Regions from separate parts of the Sodalis sp. RH21 genome, predicted to be linked through region 2. Evidence: predicted binding sites of a transcription regulator. Region 2 holds the regulator's gene; each other region holds the start of a gene.
What was found. Region 2 encodes CRP, which controls carbon source genes, mostly activating them, when cyclic AMP is high. Its sites were predicted from a motif close to ATGTGANNNNNNTCACAT; they were not measured.

Region 1 (4,027 bases), 270 kb from region 2:
ATCAACACCAGCAATGCAATCAATGATTTTTGCTCTAATAGCCACGCTTTACTGATACCGCGCTTAACGGGGATAGTCCGGGAATTCATCACTGATTCTCCTGCTGTAGTCGATATTGCTTACCGACGGCCGCGGCCATCAGCACTTCCTGGGTGGCCTGCTCGATGGGGAAGGTGCCGCTTAAGCGCCCCTCATGCATCACCATAACGCGATCGCTCATGCCCAGCACCTCGGGCATTTCGGAGGAGATCAGAATGATGCTCAGCCCCTCTTGCTTGAACTGATTGATTAATTGATAAATTTCTTTTTTGGCGCCGACATCGACGCCGCGGGTCGGCTCATCGAGGATCAGCACTTTGGGCCGGGTCATCAACCCGCGGGCGATGGCGACTTTTTGCTGGTTACCGCCAGAGAGCAGGCCGATAGGCTGTTCCATGGACGGCGTTTTGATATTAAATAAACGGATAAAATCGCCTACCGCCTGCTGTTCATCGGCATGCTTCAGCCAACCGGCCTGATGGCTGAAATAGCGCAGGGCGGTCAGCGTCATGTTTTCTTTCACCGACATGCCCAGCACCAGGCCATCGCGTTTACGATCTTCGGAGATGTATACGATGCCGTTGGCCAGCCCATCCTGCGGCGTCCTGGCGACGACGGCCCGGCCGTCGAGCATGACGGCGCCGCCGGTGCGTTTGGCCGCGCCATACAGGGTTTTCATCAGCTCGGTGCGACCGGCGCCCATTAACCCGGCCACGCCGAGGATTTCGCTATGGCGCAGGGTAAAACTGACATCAAACACGCCTGGGCCGGAGAGATGGCTCACCACCAGGCATTCCGCCCCCGGGTCCATATGGATACGCGGATATTGTTCTTCCAGACGGCGGCCCACCATCATTTCAATCAGCGTGTCTTCTTCTAATTCGCTTACCGGACGCTCGGCGATAAACTGGCCGTCGCGCATAACCGTCACATCGTCGCAGATTTCAAAAATCTCTTTTAGCCGATGGGAAATATAAACGATGCCGCAGCCCTGCTGTTTCAGTTCATTGATAACGCTAAACAGCGATGCCGTTTCCGTATCGGTCAGGGCATCCGTCGGCTCATCCATGATAATGACCTGGGACTTGAAGCTGATCACCTTGGCGATCTCCACCATTTGCTGATCGCCAATCGACAAATCCCCCACCAGCCGGTGGCTGCTGTAATGTAAATTCAGCCGTGCCAGCAGCCGGTCCGCTTCGCTATACATCCGCGGCCAGTCAATACCGCCGAAACGGTTAAGAAACTCCCGGCCAAGGAAAATATTTTCAGCAATGGTCAATTGGGGAATCAGGTTCAGCTCCTGATGGATAATCCCGATGCCGGCCTCCTGCGAGGCCTTCGGCCCGCTGAACGTCACTTCGTGCCCCTGGAAAGCGAGGGTACCGGCATCTTTGCTGTAGATACCGGTCAGTACCTTCATCATGGTGGATTTACCGGCGCCGTTTTCCCCCACCAGGGCCATTACCCGGCCGGGATACACCGCCAGCGCCGCGCCGGAGAGCGCTTTCACTCCCGGAAACGATTTATCGATCCCTGTCAGTTGCAGTAACGGTTGCATAAGAACCTCAGAAAGTGACGCCGGAGCATAGGATAACGTTGGCAAAGGGCGAGCACTCACCGCTGCGGATAACCGCACGGCTTTGGCCGGTGCGCGTTTTGAACGCCTGGTGGCTGATATATTCCGTGGTGATGGTATTCCCCTGCCGCTGTTCAAGCTGGGACAGCAGCGCCAGCAGTTCCTGATGCAACTGCGGGTTATGGGTCTTGATCTCTTGGGCCAGGATGGCCTTTTCCACCTGCATTTCGCTGGTCACCACCTCGACCACCTGCATAAATGCCGGCACGCCGTGGGTCAACGCCAGATCTATTCTGAGGGTGGCGGCGGGAACGGGCAGGCCAGCGTCGGCAATGGCCACTTCATCGGTATGGCCTAAACGGGAAATGAGCGCGGAGACGTCGGCGTTCAGTAGTAACCCTTTTTTCATGTTCATTTCTCCCAGCGAAACGTTTCGCTGAGGAAGAAAATAATCAAAAAGAGATCGCTAAACAAGATCATTCAGTCAAAAATGTGATCGCCATCGAAACGTTTCGCTGGCAAGATAAAAAAACCGGCGGGTCCCTGTTTAAGGAACCCACCGACGGTATGAAGTACGGCGCTTATCCGTAATTAACGCTGGTTAATTTGATCGAAGCTGCCGCCGTTGGAGAAATGTACTTTCTGCGCCTGCTGCCAATCGCCGAACGTTTCGGCCAGGGTAAACAATTTCAACTGCGGGAATTCCTTGGCAAACTCTTTGGCCACTGCGGCGTCGCGGGGACGATAATAATTTTTCGCGGCGATGCGCTGCCCTTCCGTTGAATAGAGGTACTTCAGGTATTCCGTGGCAACATCGCGCGTGCCCCGTTTGTCGACGATTTTGTCGACCACCGACACGGTCGGTTCCGCCAGGATGGACTCGCTGGGCACGACGATGTCGTATTTATCTTTGCCGACTTCATTAACGGCCAGCAGCGCTTCGTTTTCCCACGCGATCAGCACATCGCCGATGCCTCGTTCCACAAAGGTATTGGTCGCGCCGCGGGCGCCGGAATCCAGGACCTCGACGTTTTTAAATACGGATTTGACGAAATCCTGGGCTTTAGCCTGATCGTTATTATTATGATGCAGCGCGTATCCCCATGCGGCCAGGTAATTCCAGCGTGCGCCGCCGGACGTTTTCGGATTCGGGGTAATGATGGAAATCCCGGGTTTCGCCAGATCCGGCCAGTCATGAATTTGTTTCGGGTTGCCCTTGCGTACCAGGAAAACAATAGTGGAGGTATAAGGCGCAGAGTTATCCGGCAGGCGCGTGATCCAATTTTTATCGATCACGCCGCGCTCGGCGATGGCATCCACATCATAGGCCAGGGCCAGCGTCACCACATCGGCATCAATACCGTTGATAACCGAGGTTGCCTGCTTGCCGGAACCGCCATGGGACTGGCGAATCGTGACTTTATCGCCGGTTTTGCCCTGCCAATATTTGCTGAACGCCGCATTGTAATCTTGATACAGTTCCCGCGTCGGATCGTAAGAAACGTTCAGGAGCTGAATGTCCTTCGCCAACGCGCTCCCCGATAATAAAATCAATAACAGCCCTGCTTGCCATTTCGACATCGTTCCACTCCCCAAGAGTATTGTGTAAGGTGCATATCGCGTTAGGAGAGAGTGTCAGAAATTGCGGCGTGATTTAAAGAATAAAAACGTAATTTATATAAGTAAAAGAGATAACCGGGGAATTAACGCTACGCGAGCGGGCTGATGGGGTAGGCGCGGAGAATTAAGCGGGTGGGGAAACAGGGCGTGAATAGCGTTCTGGAGAGAGTAAATTCGCGGCATTAACCGGGTTTGGCCCTCATCCCTGAGAGCAACATGACCCGCCAATCAATACAGTTTTTTAGCGCATTCCAGCAGATCGCTTTTAAACGGCCGCTTCATGTTTTCAATGGCATCAATAATATCGTGATGCACCAGCTTTTCGTTCTGTACGCCGACGCAGCGTCCGCCGTAGCCTTGCAACAACAGCTCGATTGAGTAGGCACCCATGCGCGAGGCCAGGATACGATCATAGGCCACCGGGCTGCCGCCGCGCTGGATATGCCCCAAAACCGTGGCGCGGGTTTCACGTCCGGTCTCTTTTTCTATATATTGCGCCAGCTCGCTGACATTGCAGATATGCTCGGTGATGGCGACAATAGCGTGTTTTTTACCTTTGGCGATGCCGGCTTTGATTTCGTAGACCAAATCGTCCGGTTTAAATTCCACCTCGGGTAATACGATAAATTCACAACCGCCGGCAATCGCCGCCGACATGGTGAGATCGCCGCAATAGCGCCCCATGACTTCGACAATGGAAATACGCTGGTGCGAAGAAGAGGTATCGCGCAGGCGGTCAATGGCTTCGACCACGGTTTCCAGGGCGGTGAAATAACCTATGGTGTAATC
Region 2 (4,027 bases):
GGTGCTGGATGCGGACCCGGGTGGCGTTATAACCGTTCTGGCTGACGAACATCACCGTCATTAAAATCCAGTACGGTTTGGGCAGGTTAAACATCAATCCGAAACTGCTGCCGATCGCCAGTATCACCCCTAAACGGGCGGCGTTGCGCAGGGCCATGGACTTCAGGGAACAGTAGCTTATCAGCGCGTGCCAGAACGAAAGCCGCTGCTGATTGTCGGCCATCACGTCGCGGCGGTATAGGGGACGCTGGGTGCGCAGCAGGCGCGCGATGCGGCTGAAGTGATAATAACAAAAATGGCCGACTGGATTGTCGGGGTTGCGTTCGGCGATTTTTTCCAGCGCCGAGAGTGCGCTGGCCATGGTAAAGCGCCCCGGCGGCCGGTGGTACAGGATATCGTCGGCCAGCACCCGCAGCCGCGCCGCAATCACCCGCGCGTTATAGCGGATGACCGCCTCCGCGTGGCTTTGTTCCACCAGCTTTTGCACTTCGTCGGGCTGATGCAGGCTGACGGCGATATGTTCCTGTAAATCCAGCGCGACCTGGAAGGCGCGCAGCAGGCGTTTATATTGCTGTTGATGAGTGGCGGAGAGCATATGCAATTGCTGATAAACCTGCGCTATCAGGTCAATCACCGTTTGCTGGCGGGCAAACAGCGGCGGCAAAGCGGTCTCCGGGTCGGTATGCTGCGTCAGCAGGCTATATTTCGCCTCGATATAATCCGCCAGTTCCCGGTACAGCAGGCTGAGGGTTTCCCGCATCGGCTGCTCTTTCCACAGCCAGAACCACAGGCCGTTGAATAATCCGTACCAGGCGGTACCGGCAATATATAACAGCGGCGGCACGCCAAAAGGCACATTGCCGGCCAGGCCGAGGGTAAAGATGGCGGCGATAAGGGCGGCGGGCAATAAGCGCCCGTGCAGCGGGCTTATCTCGCCGGTCACGCCGAACAGCAGCGCCAGGCCGAACATAATCACGGGCAGCGGCACCGCCAGATGCAGCAACACTTGGATAAGCGTACTGCTAAGGGCGAACAGCAGGCCGCCGATGGCCAGGCGTTTAAAAAAACGTTTATGCAGGGTATCCAGGCCGGCGATATTGCAACAGGCGGGCACCAAAGAGAACAGCAGGCCGTTTTGCAGGCTGCCGAATAGCAGGCCTACCGCCACGGGCAGGCATAATACGATTGTTTGCCGTAAGGCGTAGTTAACTTCGGGGTGATAAATCAGCCTGCGCCACATAGGATCTATGGGCAAACCGTCGGCCGGCGGAAAAAGCGTGGCACAGAGCACCACGCCTGTCTTAAAACGCTATCAGCGCGTACCGTAAACGACAATGGTTTTACCGTGTGCGGAGATAAGGTTCTGATCTTCCAACATTTTAAGGATACGGCCTACTGTTTCACGCGAGCAGCCGACAATCTGACCGATTTCCTGACGGGTAATCTTGATTTGCATGCCGTCGGGATGCGTCATGGCGTCGGGTTGCTTCGCCAAATTCAGCAAAGTCTGGGCAATGCGCCCGGTAACGTCGAGAAACGCCAGGTTACCGACTTTTTCCGAGGTCACCTGCAAACGGCTGGCCATTTGCGCGGATAAACGCATGAGGATATCGGGATTGACCTGTATGAGCTGCCGGAATTTTTTATAAGAAATCTCGGCCACCTCACAGGCGGTTTTAGCCCGTACCCAGGCGCTGCGTTCCTGGCCTTCCTCGAATAAGCCTAATTCACCGATGAAATCCCCCTGGTTGAGATAGGAGAGGATCATCTCTTTGCCTTCTTCATCTTTAATCAGCACCGCGACGGCGCCCTTGACGATGTAGTAAAGCGTTTCTGCTTTTTCGCCCTGATGTATAAGCGTACTCTTCGATGGATACTTATGAATATGGCAATGAGACAGGAACCATTCGAGAGTAGGGTCTGTTTGCGGTTTGCCGAGAACCATTCGCTGTTATCCTCTTTTGTCATCGCTGTCCCTGAGTCAGGACATCGTATTCCCTGTTACGGCGCGGTATTTTTCTCTTACTCCGCGTTAACGGAGCGACGTAAGGGAACTTATTAGGGTCTGGTATTTTATGATGTTCCGATCGAGCTCTTGCCCTTTCAATATCAATGAGGCCGATCCAGCCTTGTTTTTAGCATAGGTTTGAAGCAGTGTCTTCTGTTGTCTTGCATCAGCATGAAGTATGTTCGGTAACATTGCCACTTTTCCAGCAAAAATGTAGTCTGCTGGAAAGCTTTTTATCTGGAGTCATCATAATGCAGGCACGAGTAAAATGGGTAGAAGGGTTATCTTTTATAGGCGAATCATCCTCCGGCCATCAGATTTTAATGGATGGCAATGCCGGGGAGAAGGCGCCCAGCCCCATGGAAATGGTATTGATGTCGGTCGGCGGCTGTAGCGCCATCGATGTTGTCTCGATTTTACAAAAGGGGCGGCAGGACGTGCGGGACTGCGAGGTGAAACTCACCTCCGAGCGCCGTGAAGAGGCGCCCAGGCTGTTTACCCATATCAATCTGCATTTTATCGTGACCGGCGCCGGCCTGACCGATAAGGCGGTTGAACGGGCGGTCGCGCTGTCGGCGGAAAAATATTGTTCCGTTTCCCTGATGCTCGGCGCGTCGGTCAATGTGACCCACAGCTTTGAAGTGCGCGCCGAACGCCACGCTCCCGCCGCATAACCGACCCACGCGCGCCGCGCTTAGTCGCGGCGTATCAATAGCTCCCGCGCTTACTTGATTTCTTTCCCTTCCAGCAATTGCTGCACCAGCGGCCCCACGATCAGCTCCATGGCCAGGCCCATTTTGCCGCCGGGAACCACCAGGGTATTGATATTGGAAATAAACGAACCCTGCAACATGGCCAGCAGGTAAGGAAAATCAATATGATTCAAACTGCGGAAATGAATAACGACAAAGCTTTCATCAAGCGAAGGAATCGCCTTGGCGGCGAAAGGATTTGACGTATCAACGGTGGGAACCCGCTGGAAATTGATATGGGTACGGGAAAATTGCGGCGTGATGTAATTAATGTAATCTTCCATCGACCGCACCACCGAATCCATCACCGCCTCGCGGGAATGCCCACGCTCGCCGGTATCGCGCACCAGTTTCTGAATCCATTCAAGATTAACGATGGGCACCACCCCCACCAGCAGATCCACATGCTGCGCCACATCATGGCGATCGGTGACCACGCCGCCGTGCAGCCCTTCGTAAAACAGCACGTCGGTCGGCTCCGGCAGCGGCTGCCAGGGGGTAAACGTGCCGGGAACCTGATTGTACGGCACGGCTTCATCGTAGGTATGCAGATACTTGCGCGACTCGCCCTGTCCGGACAGCCCGTATTGCTGGAGCGTACGCTCCAGTAAACCGAAATCATTGGCTTCCGGTCCGAAATAGCTGATATGGCGGCCAAGATCGCGGGCTTTGCGGATCGCCATATCCATTTCCGGCCGGGTGAAATGATGAAAGCTATCCCCTTCCAGCTCCGCGGCGTTGATTTTCAGCTGTTGGAAAATTTTACGAAACGCCAGGCTGGTGGTGGTGGTGCCCGCCCCGCTGGAGCCGGTAACGGCAATAATTGGGTGTTTTGTCGACATGGTAACCCTATGCTCGGTTGAAACGCTGCGTGATTAACATATGCCAGGCACTCAAGCCCAGGATAATTGTTATCATGTTTAGCGACGCCGGGCCAGCGCGCTTTATTCTTCGCGCGCCGGATCGTCAGGCTGGGCGTTGAATTGGCTGCGGGGCATGATATTAATATTTTCATGGAGTTCCGACCACACCACCACCGCTTCCCCGCGCTTGAGCTGGCGTTTGACATCCTCGACTTTTTGCGCCAGGGTCTTTTCCCGTTCGCCGTAATCGGTGCCCTCGCGCAGCACAAAGGATTCGATCAGGTTATACAGCGTTTCCGGATCGATTTGTTCCCATGGAATGATCACGTTATTATGTCCCGATAGTCAATAAATCAACATGTTGACGAAATTTCACCTGTTAAGGCTTGTGCAGCTTCAGCGGC
Region 3 (4,027 bases), 510 kb from region 2:
GGTGAGTGAAGACACTGCAAGGTTTCATAAGGCCGGGTCCGCCGGTTTCCGCATCATTTCCGTGGTCGCGGTGCCTTAAGCCGCGGTCCGGGTCGGCCCTGCGGCGTTATCCTCCGGGCTTATCCATTGCGGCCGTGCCGGATAGGGTGATCCGCGTGGACATGCGCCCCCGACATAGGAAACGGCTGCACGTGATCTGGTTTGCGAAAAGATAGCGCCATATCATTGTCTAAGGGGTATTTCTCGGCTACAGTTGCGCTTTCTATCGTTGGGCATCTCAAGATGAATGATACTCGCCATCTGAACGCTCTGTTTGTGATTACTTTGCTGCTGTTTGCGCTGTCGAGGCTGTTTGCCGACGCGGACGGGTGGCGCGTGCCCGCGCTGCATAATATGACCAGCCCGCGGCAGATAAAACTCGATCAAATGGCGCAGCAGGCCATCAAGCACGCCGGATATCGCTGCCCGTCACCGAGCCGGCTACGTATGGACTGGGATGGGGATGTGCTGGTGAGCTGCGGCGACAACAGCGTTCTCTATCAATTGAAAGGCGTGCTAAACAGCAAAAAATTGAAAGTTGAAGTGGTGAACGACGATTAAACGGCGCTGATATCCCACCGGGCAGGCATTATTTAATACCGCCTTACCGCTGATAAAACGGATAGGTAAAAAACAATAAATGCAGCAGGTTTAGCGCAAAATGAAATAGCGTGGCCACCCACAGCCGGCCGCTCCATAACCAGCCCAGTCCGTAAATAACCCCCGCCAAACCCGCAAAGATCGCCAGCAGCGCGCCGCCGCCGATATGCGCAGCGCCAAAAATGGCGGCGGTGATAAATAATCCGGCATAATTGCCCAGCCAACCCGATAAGCGTTGCTGTAAATATCCGCGAAACAGCGCTTCTTCGGCCAGGGAAACAAAAAACAGATTTGCCAGAATAAAAGTCCACAACCACGGCGGATTATGCGGTTCAATGGCCAGCCCCCCCGTCCCCACGGCTAGCAAAAGTAGCAAGGGTACGCTGATTATCAGCAACAGCCAGTGCCAGCGGGGCTGGGTTGACGAGCGCCGATAATAAAATAGCGTCGGCAGGGCGGCTAACAGTAAAAACGGAATGATTGCTTTATCAAAATTAAAATATAGCGTTAACGGCGCGCTATGGGCCCCGGCCACCACGCCGTCCAATATCTTGGGATTGCTGAACCCCGGCGCCTTATGCAGGAACAGGGCCAGCGACGCCAGCACCAGCGCCGCTTCACGAACCACCGCCAAGGTTTGCTTATTCAACGGTGCGCGGGCGGTCCGCGCGATGACGGCGCAGGCTATGAGAAAACCGATGGCATAAAGGGTCAATACCCCTTGGAAATAGGCCCACGCCACGGCGGCGGATAATAAAAAAATTGCCGGATACCGCCGGAAGGGCAAAAAAGCCAGCGCAGCGGCAAGTAACACCCACATTATAACCCCCGTTTAACGTCCCTGTTAACGTTATGCGATCTAATAACGTTATTGTTTTGTGCTCAGTGTTTTATCATAGATTGAACGCGCTGGAAAAGTGAAATAAATAATTTATTATGCCGGATGAAAATCAATCCGTACCGCGGCCTGAATTCAGGGATAAATATTAATAGCGGCGGTTAAGATTAGACGGATAATGATTTTATCAATAATCAGTAAATTATATTTTATGCCTATTAATATCGCATGTCAGTATAGCCAGCGCATAGCACGCCCGCGGACTTTCAGAATTTAATTGATTTTATCTTATATTTTCAAGCGCCGGGCAACTATCGGCGCCTTATCTGGCTTCCTATCTTTTGTGGCACCGGCCGTTCAAAACACGTCATAGCGCTTAAAATTGTGATCTGCGTCACACAAAGTCATGTTATGCTGGCAGTGATTTCTCTGCGAATAACGATGGCAATGAGGTGTGGATATGATTACCAGTCTGCGTGTGGCGAGCGCGCTGCAGATGATTTTAAATATTGGCCTGGTATTCCTGGGCCTGATTCTGATCGTATTTTTAGGCAAGGAAACGCTTCACTTAGCTTGGGCGATGCTGAATACCGACGATCAGGCGTCCTCGTTTTTACTGATTGAAGGTATTGTAAATTATTTTCTTTATTTTGAGTTTATTGCGCTGATTGTGAAATATTTCCAGTCCGGTTACCACTTTCCGCTGCGCTACTTTGTCTATATCGGCATTACCGCCATTATCCGCCTGATTATTATCGATCATAAAAACCCGCAGGATACCCTCTTTTACTCGGCGGCGATCCTGATTCTGGTGATTACGCTGTGGCTGGCCAATAGCAATCGTCTTAAACGCGAGTAACCCGGGCGCGAAGCCGCCGCCGTTCAACGGCGGCGGACAGGCTACCGATAATCCGCCTTGGCCGCGGCGCAGTATTGCGCCGTCAGCCCTGGGCTATCAGCCACTCCCCTGACGCATTCGACGGCTCGGCGAGGGGAATGCCGGCGCGGTCAAAATGATACGTGCAGGTAAGGGGCCAGGGTAAAATACAGCAATAGGCCGCCGCCGCCGATATTGATGATTTTGGTCAGCAGGGCAAAATTGACTTTGGCCGCGGCGACAATAAGCAAATAACCGGCCACCACCAGCCAGACCGCCATGATGGCAATGTGAATCGATGCCAGAACGCCAAAATTCCACAGGGTCATTTGCGCCGCGGGCAAAAATTGCGGCGCCACGGCAAGGTATAATAAAATCGCCTTGGCGTTGAGCACATTCGCCGCGTACGCTTCCTTGATGCCGATGGCTTTGGCCCCGGCTTGCCCCGCCGCGGGCGCCCGGCTTAGGCCGGCGTTAATTAATTTTATCGCCAGGTAGGTTAAATAGAGCGTGCCGAAAAGCTTTATGCCGGTAAGTAAAACGCCATAATGGGCGACCAGGGTGGTGATGCCCAGCCCGGCTAAAAAGGCGTGGGTATAAATGCCCAGCGCCGTGCCGATTATCACCGTCGGCAGCCCGCGGGCGCCCTGGTTGACGGCATTGGTCATCCCCAGGGTAAAGCTGGCCCCGGGTGAGAGCGCTATGGGGAATATCGCCAGTAAAAAACCCGCCAGATCCATAAAGTAGCCCTCTCCCGTTAATTAATTGCCCAGATAGTATTTGCGGTATTCCGTCGGCGTGGTGTTAAGCTGCCGCAAAAAGGTGCGGCGCAGGATATCGACGCTGGAAAAACCGCATTCGGCAGCGATTTCTTTAGGCGCCGCCGGGCTTGATTCCAGTAAATAACGGGCTTTGGCCACTCTTTCCTGTTCCAGCCACTCCGCCGGCGTGGTGTTCAGTTCCTGCTGGAAAATACGCGTAAAATGGCGAACGCTCAGATTCATGTGCCCGGCGAGGGTTTTGACATTTTTTATCGCGTCGAGATGGGCGATCGCCCAGCGCTGGAGGTCCTGCAGCGACGAACGGCCCGCCAGCGACGTTCTGCCCCGACGGCTAAAATGGAGTTGGCCCACCGGGCGTTTAAAGAACATCACTAAATTGGCGGCAATCTCCAGCGCCACGTCCCGGCCGAGATCCTCTTCCACCATCTTCAGGGCCAAATCGAGGCCGGAGGTCACCCCCGCAGCGGTGCGCAGCGGCCCGTCGCACACATAAAGCTCATCGGGGTTCACCACTACCCGCGGATAACGGTTCGCCAGTTCTTCGGCCACCGCCCAGTGGGTAGTGACCCGGTAGCCGTCCAACAACCCGCAGCCGGCCAGGAGCAGCGCCCCGGTGCAGATGGAGCCATAACGCCGGCTGCGCCGGCACCAGGCCTGCAGCGCGGCCGCGACCGCCGGCGTCGGCGCGATGGCCCCGGCATTGGGGGCCCCCGCCACCAGAAAGGTATCGCACGACCCGAGCGGCTCCTGCAACGCGAGATCCGGCAGGATTTTAACGCCGGATGACGAGACGATGGTTTCATGGTTTAGCCCCATGACCCGTAATCGGTAGATTTCGCGCCCCAGCAGCGTATTGGCTTCGGCAAACACATCCAGGGGCCCGGAAATATC
Region 4 (4,027 bases), 1.8 Mb from region 2:
GTCTTATGATCGCGCAGTTGCTGGCGCTCGTGGCCGCGTTGGGTCTTGTGGGGCTGGCGCAATCCACGACGGTATTGTTGGCCGGCATGCTCGGGGTCGGCCTGCTGGGTACGGCAATGACGCAGGGTCTGATTGCCTATGCGGCCAGCGCTGCCGCGCCCGAGGAGCGGGGCGGAGTGGTGGGGGCGGCGCAGGGCGGCGTGTTTATCGGCTTGTTGCTGGCACGGGTGTTTGCCGGCGGGGTCAGCGATCTGGCGGGTTGGCGCGGAGTCTATTTCTGCGCCGCCGCAATGATGCTGGCGCTGGCGCTACCGATGTGGCGACGGCTACCGGCCTTACCCATCCCATCCGATGCCCCAAGCTATCCGCGTTTGATCGTATCGATGTTTGCATTGCTGCGCGAGGAACGGGTGTTGCTGATTCGCGGCGTGCTTGCGCTGCTGATGTTCGCTGCTTTCAATATCTTTTGGAGTGCATTGGCGCTGCCCCTCAGCGCGCCGCCTTATGGGTTTTCGCATACCGTCATCGGCGCTTTCGGGCTGGCCGGCGTAGCGGGCGCCCTGGCCGCCGCGCGTGCCGGGAAGTGGGCGGATCGGGGGTACGGTCAACGAGCGAGCGCCGTTGCGCTCGTGTTGCTGGTGCTGGCTTGGTGGCCATTGTCGTTGATGGGGTCGTCGCTCTGGGCTTTGCTTGCCGGCATCGTACTGCTCGATCTCGGCGGACAGGCGCTGCATGTGACCAACCAAAGTATGATTTTCCGCACCAGGCCGGAAGCACACAGCCGGCTGGTGGGTATTTATATGCTGTTTTATGCGATCGGCAGCGGGCTGGGGGCGATGGCCACGACAGCAACTTATGCGTATGCCGGTTGGTCGGGCGTGTGTTTTCTAGGCGCCGCGGTCAGTTTATCGGCCTTGGGGTTTTGGCTTGCGACCCTGAGGTTGATGGCGCCAGCCGCTTCATCGAATACGATGGCATAAGAGGTGCAGCGGAATGAAATGGGTTGGCTGGCTACGGGGATCGGGTTTTTTTGCCTGCAAAAAAAAAGCTGCCGAAGCAGCTTTCCAGAGATCTTAATGCTTAATACATTGCGCCCGGCGGCACGTCTTTTACGGTATTAACATAAGACAGCAGGATTTTTTTCAGCAGTTTACGGAATTTCATATGCATTTCCCCAATCAGGTTGCCCGGTATAGTGTTTGCGCTTGATGTAACAATATTATGACTTGCATCACAAAAATGCAACTATATGTGATTAACATCACATAAAAAAGAGCATTTTTTTAACTATCGGGCAAAAGCTCGAATCTAGTCATGCATTATCTTAGCGGGGGGCTTTCCCTTTAACAAAATCCGCGACGGTTAAGATTAAATTTCAATATTTATCAATTAGATGCGTAATATATTAACGATTGATAATAAAATATGTTGATCGGCTGCCGAAAGAGGATTAGTATTTAGTTATCGACCGTTAAGAAATTAACGGCACAAACAACAATTTTACTAACCTTATTTGGGAACACCTATCATGAAAAACGTTAAAACCGCTATCGCCGCTTTAATCCTGGGCTCCGTGTCTTTTGGTACTTTTGCCGCCCAGCTGGTGGATTCCGCACCGGCTAATCAGCAAAAAGTGGGCGTGATTAATGCCACCGGCGGGGCCAGCCTGTCATCTTTGGAAAACGAGTTAGCCGCCAAGGCCGCGCAGTCCGGCGCCAAGTCGTTCCAGATTACCTCTACTTCAGGCCAGAATAACCTGCACGGTACCGCGGTAATTTATCAGTAATCGCCTGCCGGCGGAGGAGCGGGGTAACCCGGGCTCCCACGCCAGGGTATGAAAGATAAGACGCCGGCGTTGGGGGCAAACCTCCGCCGGCGTTTTTTATGGCTTAAAACAGCGGGACGGCTTTGTCGTTGTCATCCACCGCGACAAAATTAAACCTCCCATGCACCACTTCTTCCCGTCCTTCTTCGTACATGTTTTCCAGGAAAATCGAGACATCCACGGCGATGCTGGTGGTGCCGACGCGGCCGACTGTACCCACCAATTCAATAATGGTTCCCGAGGGAATGGGACGGGTGAAGCTGATTTTTTCCGTAGACACCGTTACCAGGCGTTTACGGCAAAAACGGGTGGCGGTGATAAAGGAAACTTCGTCCATCCAGGCCAGGGCGGTGCCCCCAAAGAGCGTGGAGTGGTGATTGATGGTGGTGGGAAACACCACTTTGGCGACCGTAGTGACGGAGCGGGCTATTTTTTGCTGTATTTCCGCATTTAACACATCTTGCATAGCAATGCCTTTACATCTTTTTAACAAAAAACGTGAGGAGATTATGCCTCATCCGTCGCGGACAGCACAGCGGGCCGACTATAAATTTATCCGGGATGGCGTAAAATCCCGTATTTCAGGGGGTATGGTCGGCTTTGCCAACGCGCCGGAAGTCATGGCGGGAGGCGCGGGGTATCCGCCCGCCGATAAAAGCTTCCGCCGCCTGGCGGGAGAAGGGGATCACGGGACGACGGGCTTGATATCCTTCAGGACGAACATCCCGATAAACGCCCCGGCCGGCGCGACGCCGCTTAAATAATACTGTTTATTACGCCGCCGTCCGCGCGCAGGGCGGCGCCGGTGGTGGCGGAAGCCTGCGGCGAGCAGGTATAGATCACCAGGTTGGCGATCTCTTCGGGGGTGGCCAAGCGCTGGAGAATCGAGGTGGAACGCTGTTGGCGCACAAAATTCGCCCCGGCTTGTTCAATGCTGATGCCGGCCTCGGCCGCGGAATCCTTTAGCATCTCCCTGACGCCGTCGGAAAGCGTCGGACCCGGTAATACGGAATTCACCGTCACCCGGCTGCCGGCGGCAAGTCTGGCCAGCCCGCCCGCCACGGCCAACTGCGCGGTTTTGGTCATGCCGTAGTGAATCATGTCCGGCGGAATATTCAGCGCCGACTCGGAAGAGATAAAAACGATACGTCCCCAGTCGCGATCGAGCATGCCTTGCAAATAAAAGCGTGACAGGCGAATACCGGACATGACGTTGGTTTGGAAATAATGTTCCCATTCGTCATCGGCAATCTCAAAAAAGGGTTTCTGGCCGTAGATACCGGCGTTATTCACCAAAATATCCGCGCTAGCCACCGCGCCGGCGATCCGGGCGACGCCCGCCGCATCGGACAAATCCGCCGCCACGCCCCGCGCGCTGGCCTGCGGCAACGCCCGTTTTATCTGGCCCAGGGCTTTGTCCACCGTATCCTGGCTGCGGCCGTTGATTACCACCGACGCGCCGGCGCGCGCCAGTCCCATAGCGATGGCCAAGCCAATACCGCCGGTGGATGCGGTAACGATGGCGGTTTTACCAGTGAGATCGATATGCATGGCATTCTCCTAAAAACAAGATGATAAAGGGAGCCCCTGCCGGGACATCGTGTATCACAGCTTAGCCTGGCCGGTAACGCGCGTCGAATTCATGCGTTTAGCTGGCGTTTTTCAGCATTCTATTGCTATTTTTATTCGTTGGCGCCCGAAACGGCCTGATGAATACTGGGGGGATAAAACCGCCCGGGAAAACGTTATGCCTTCGTCCGAAAAAAGTACCGCCTCATATTTGCATGACGGGCAGCGCGTCCGCATCAGGCAATGGTCTCAATCCCCGTATTGGCGGCTGGAACTACCCACCTGGGGGCTGATAGCGATCGTGTATGCCGGCTGGTTCGGCACCGTTAGCCAATGGAACGTATTGGGGCCGTGGATCGGCACGCCGCTGCTGATTTGGCTTACCACGTGGTATATGTCCTTGCAGCATGAATTAATTCACGGCCATCCCACCCGATGGCCGCGGGTGAACCAGCTGTTCGGCCTGCTGCCGCTGGCGGTATGGTATCCTTATGGCCTCTATCGCGATTCCCACCTGCGCCATCACCGGAACGAGCATTTAACCGATCCGCGGGAAGATCCCGAAGGGTATTATTTCAGCGCGGACCAGTGGAGGGGGTTTTCGCCATGGCTGCGCAGGGTAATTCAATTTCG

Region 1: rbsD (D-ribose pyranase) is a predicted target of CRP. The motif match lies at 2,109-2,126, and genes of this name have one in related genera.
Region 3: psiE (phosphate-starvation-inducible protein PsiE) is a predicted target of CRP. The motif match lies at 1,860-1,877, and genes of this name have one in related genera.
Region 4: azuC (stress response protein AzuC) is a predicted target of CRP. The motif match lies at 1,250-1,267, and genes of this name have one in related genera.

The regions. Positions count from the first base shown of each region.
Region 1 is NZ_CP178732.1:5,918,595-5,922,621, reverse strand. It holds gene rbsC (ribose ABC transporter permease) at 1-89, opposite strand, end outside; gene rbsA (ribose ABC transporter ATP-binding protein RbsA) at 89-1,600, opposite strand; gene rbsD (D-ribose pyranase) at 1,608-2,027, opposite strand; gene ACL2XP_RS27365 (sulfate ABC transporter substrate-binding protein) at 2,210-3,199, opposite strand; gene pfkA (6-phosphofructokinase) at 3,467-4,027, opposite strand, start outside.
Region 2 is NZ_CP178732.1:219,434-223,460, forward strand. It holds gene ACL2XP_RS00970 (YccS/YhfK family putative transporter) at 1-1,240, opposite strand, end outside; gene crp (cAMP-activated global transcriptional regulator CRP) at 1,313-1,945, opposite strand; gene ACL2XP_RS00980 (OsmC family protein) at 2,260-2,682, shown strand; gene ACL2XP_RS00985 (phosphoribulokinase) at 2,733-3,602, opposite strand; gene ACL2XP_RS00990 (YheU family protein) at 3,705-3,950, opposite strand.
Region 3 is NZ_CP178732.1:729,408-733,434, forward strand. It holds gene ACL2XP_RS03400 (hypothetical protein) at 283-600, shown strand; gene ACL2XP_RS03405 (CPBP family intramembrane glutamic endopeptidase) at 644-1,459, opposite strand; gene psiE (phosphate-starvation-inducible protein PsiE) at 1,938-2,336, shown strand; gene ACL2XP_RS03415 (LysE family translocator) at 2,486-3,094, opposite strand; gene ACL2XP_RS03420 (GlxA family transcriptional regulator) at 3,116-4,027, opposite strand, start outside.
Region 4 is NZ_CP178732.1:4,422,389-4,426,415, reverse strand. It holds gene ACL2XP_RS20435 (MFS transporter) at 1-980, shown strand, start outside; gene azuC (stress response protein AzuC) at 1,081-1,164, opposite strand; gene bhsA (multiple stress resistance protein BhsA) at 1,529-1,786, shown strand; gene ACL2XP_RS20420 (acyl-CoA thioesterase) at 1,890-2,291, opposite strand; gene ACL2XP_RS20415 (hypothetical protein) at 2,335-2,589, shown strand; gene ACL2XP_RS20410 (SDR family NAD(P)-dependent oxidoreductase) at 2,582-3,376, opposite strand; gene ACL2XP_RS20405 (fatty acid desaturase) at 3,573-4,027, shown strand, end outside.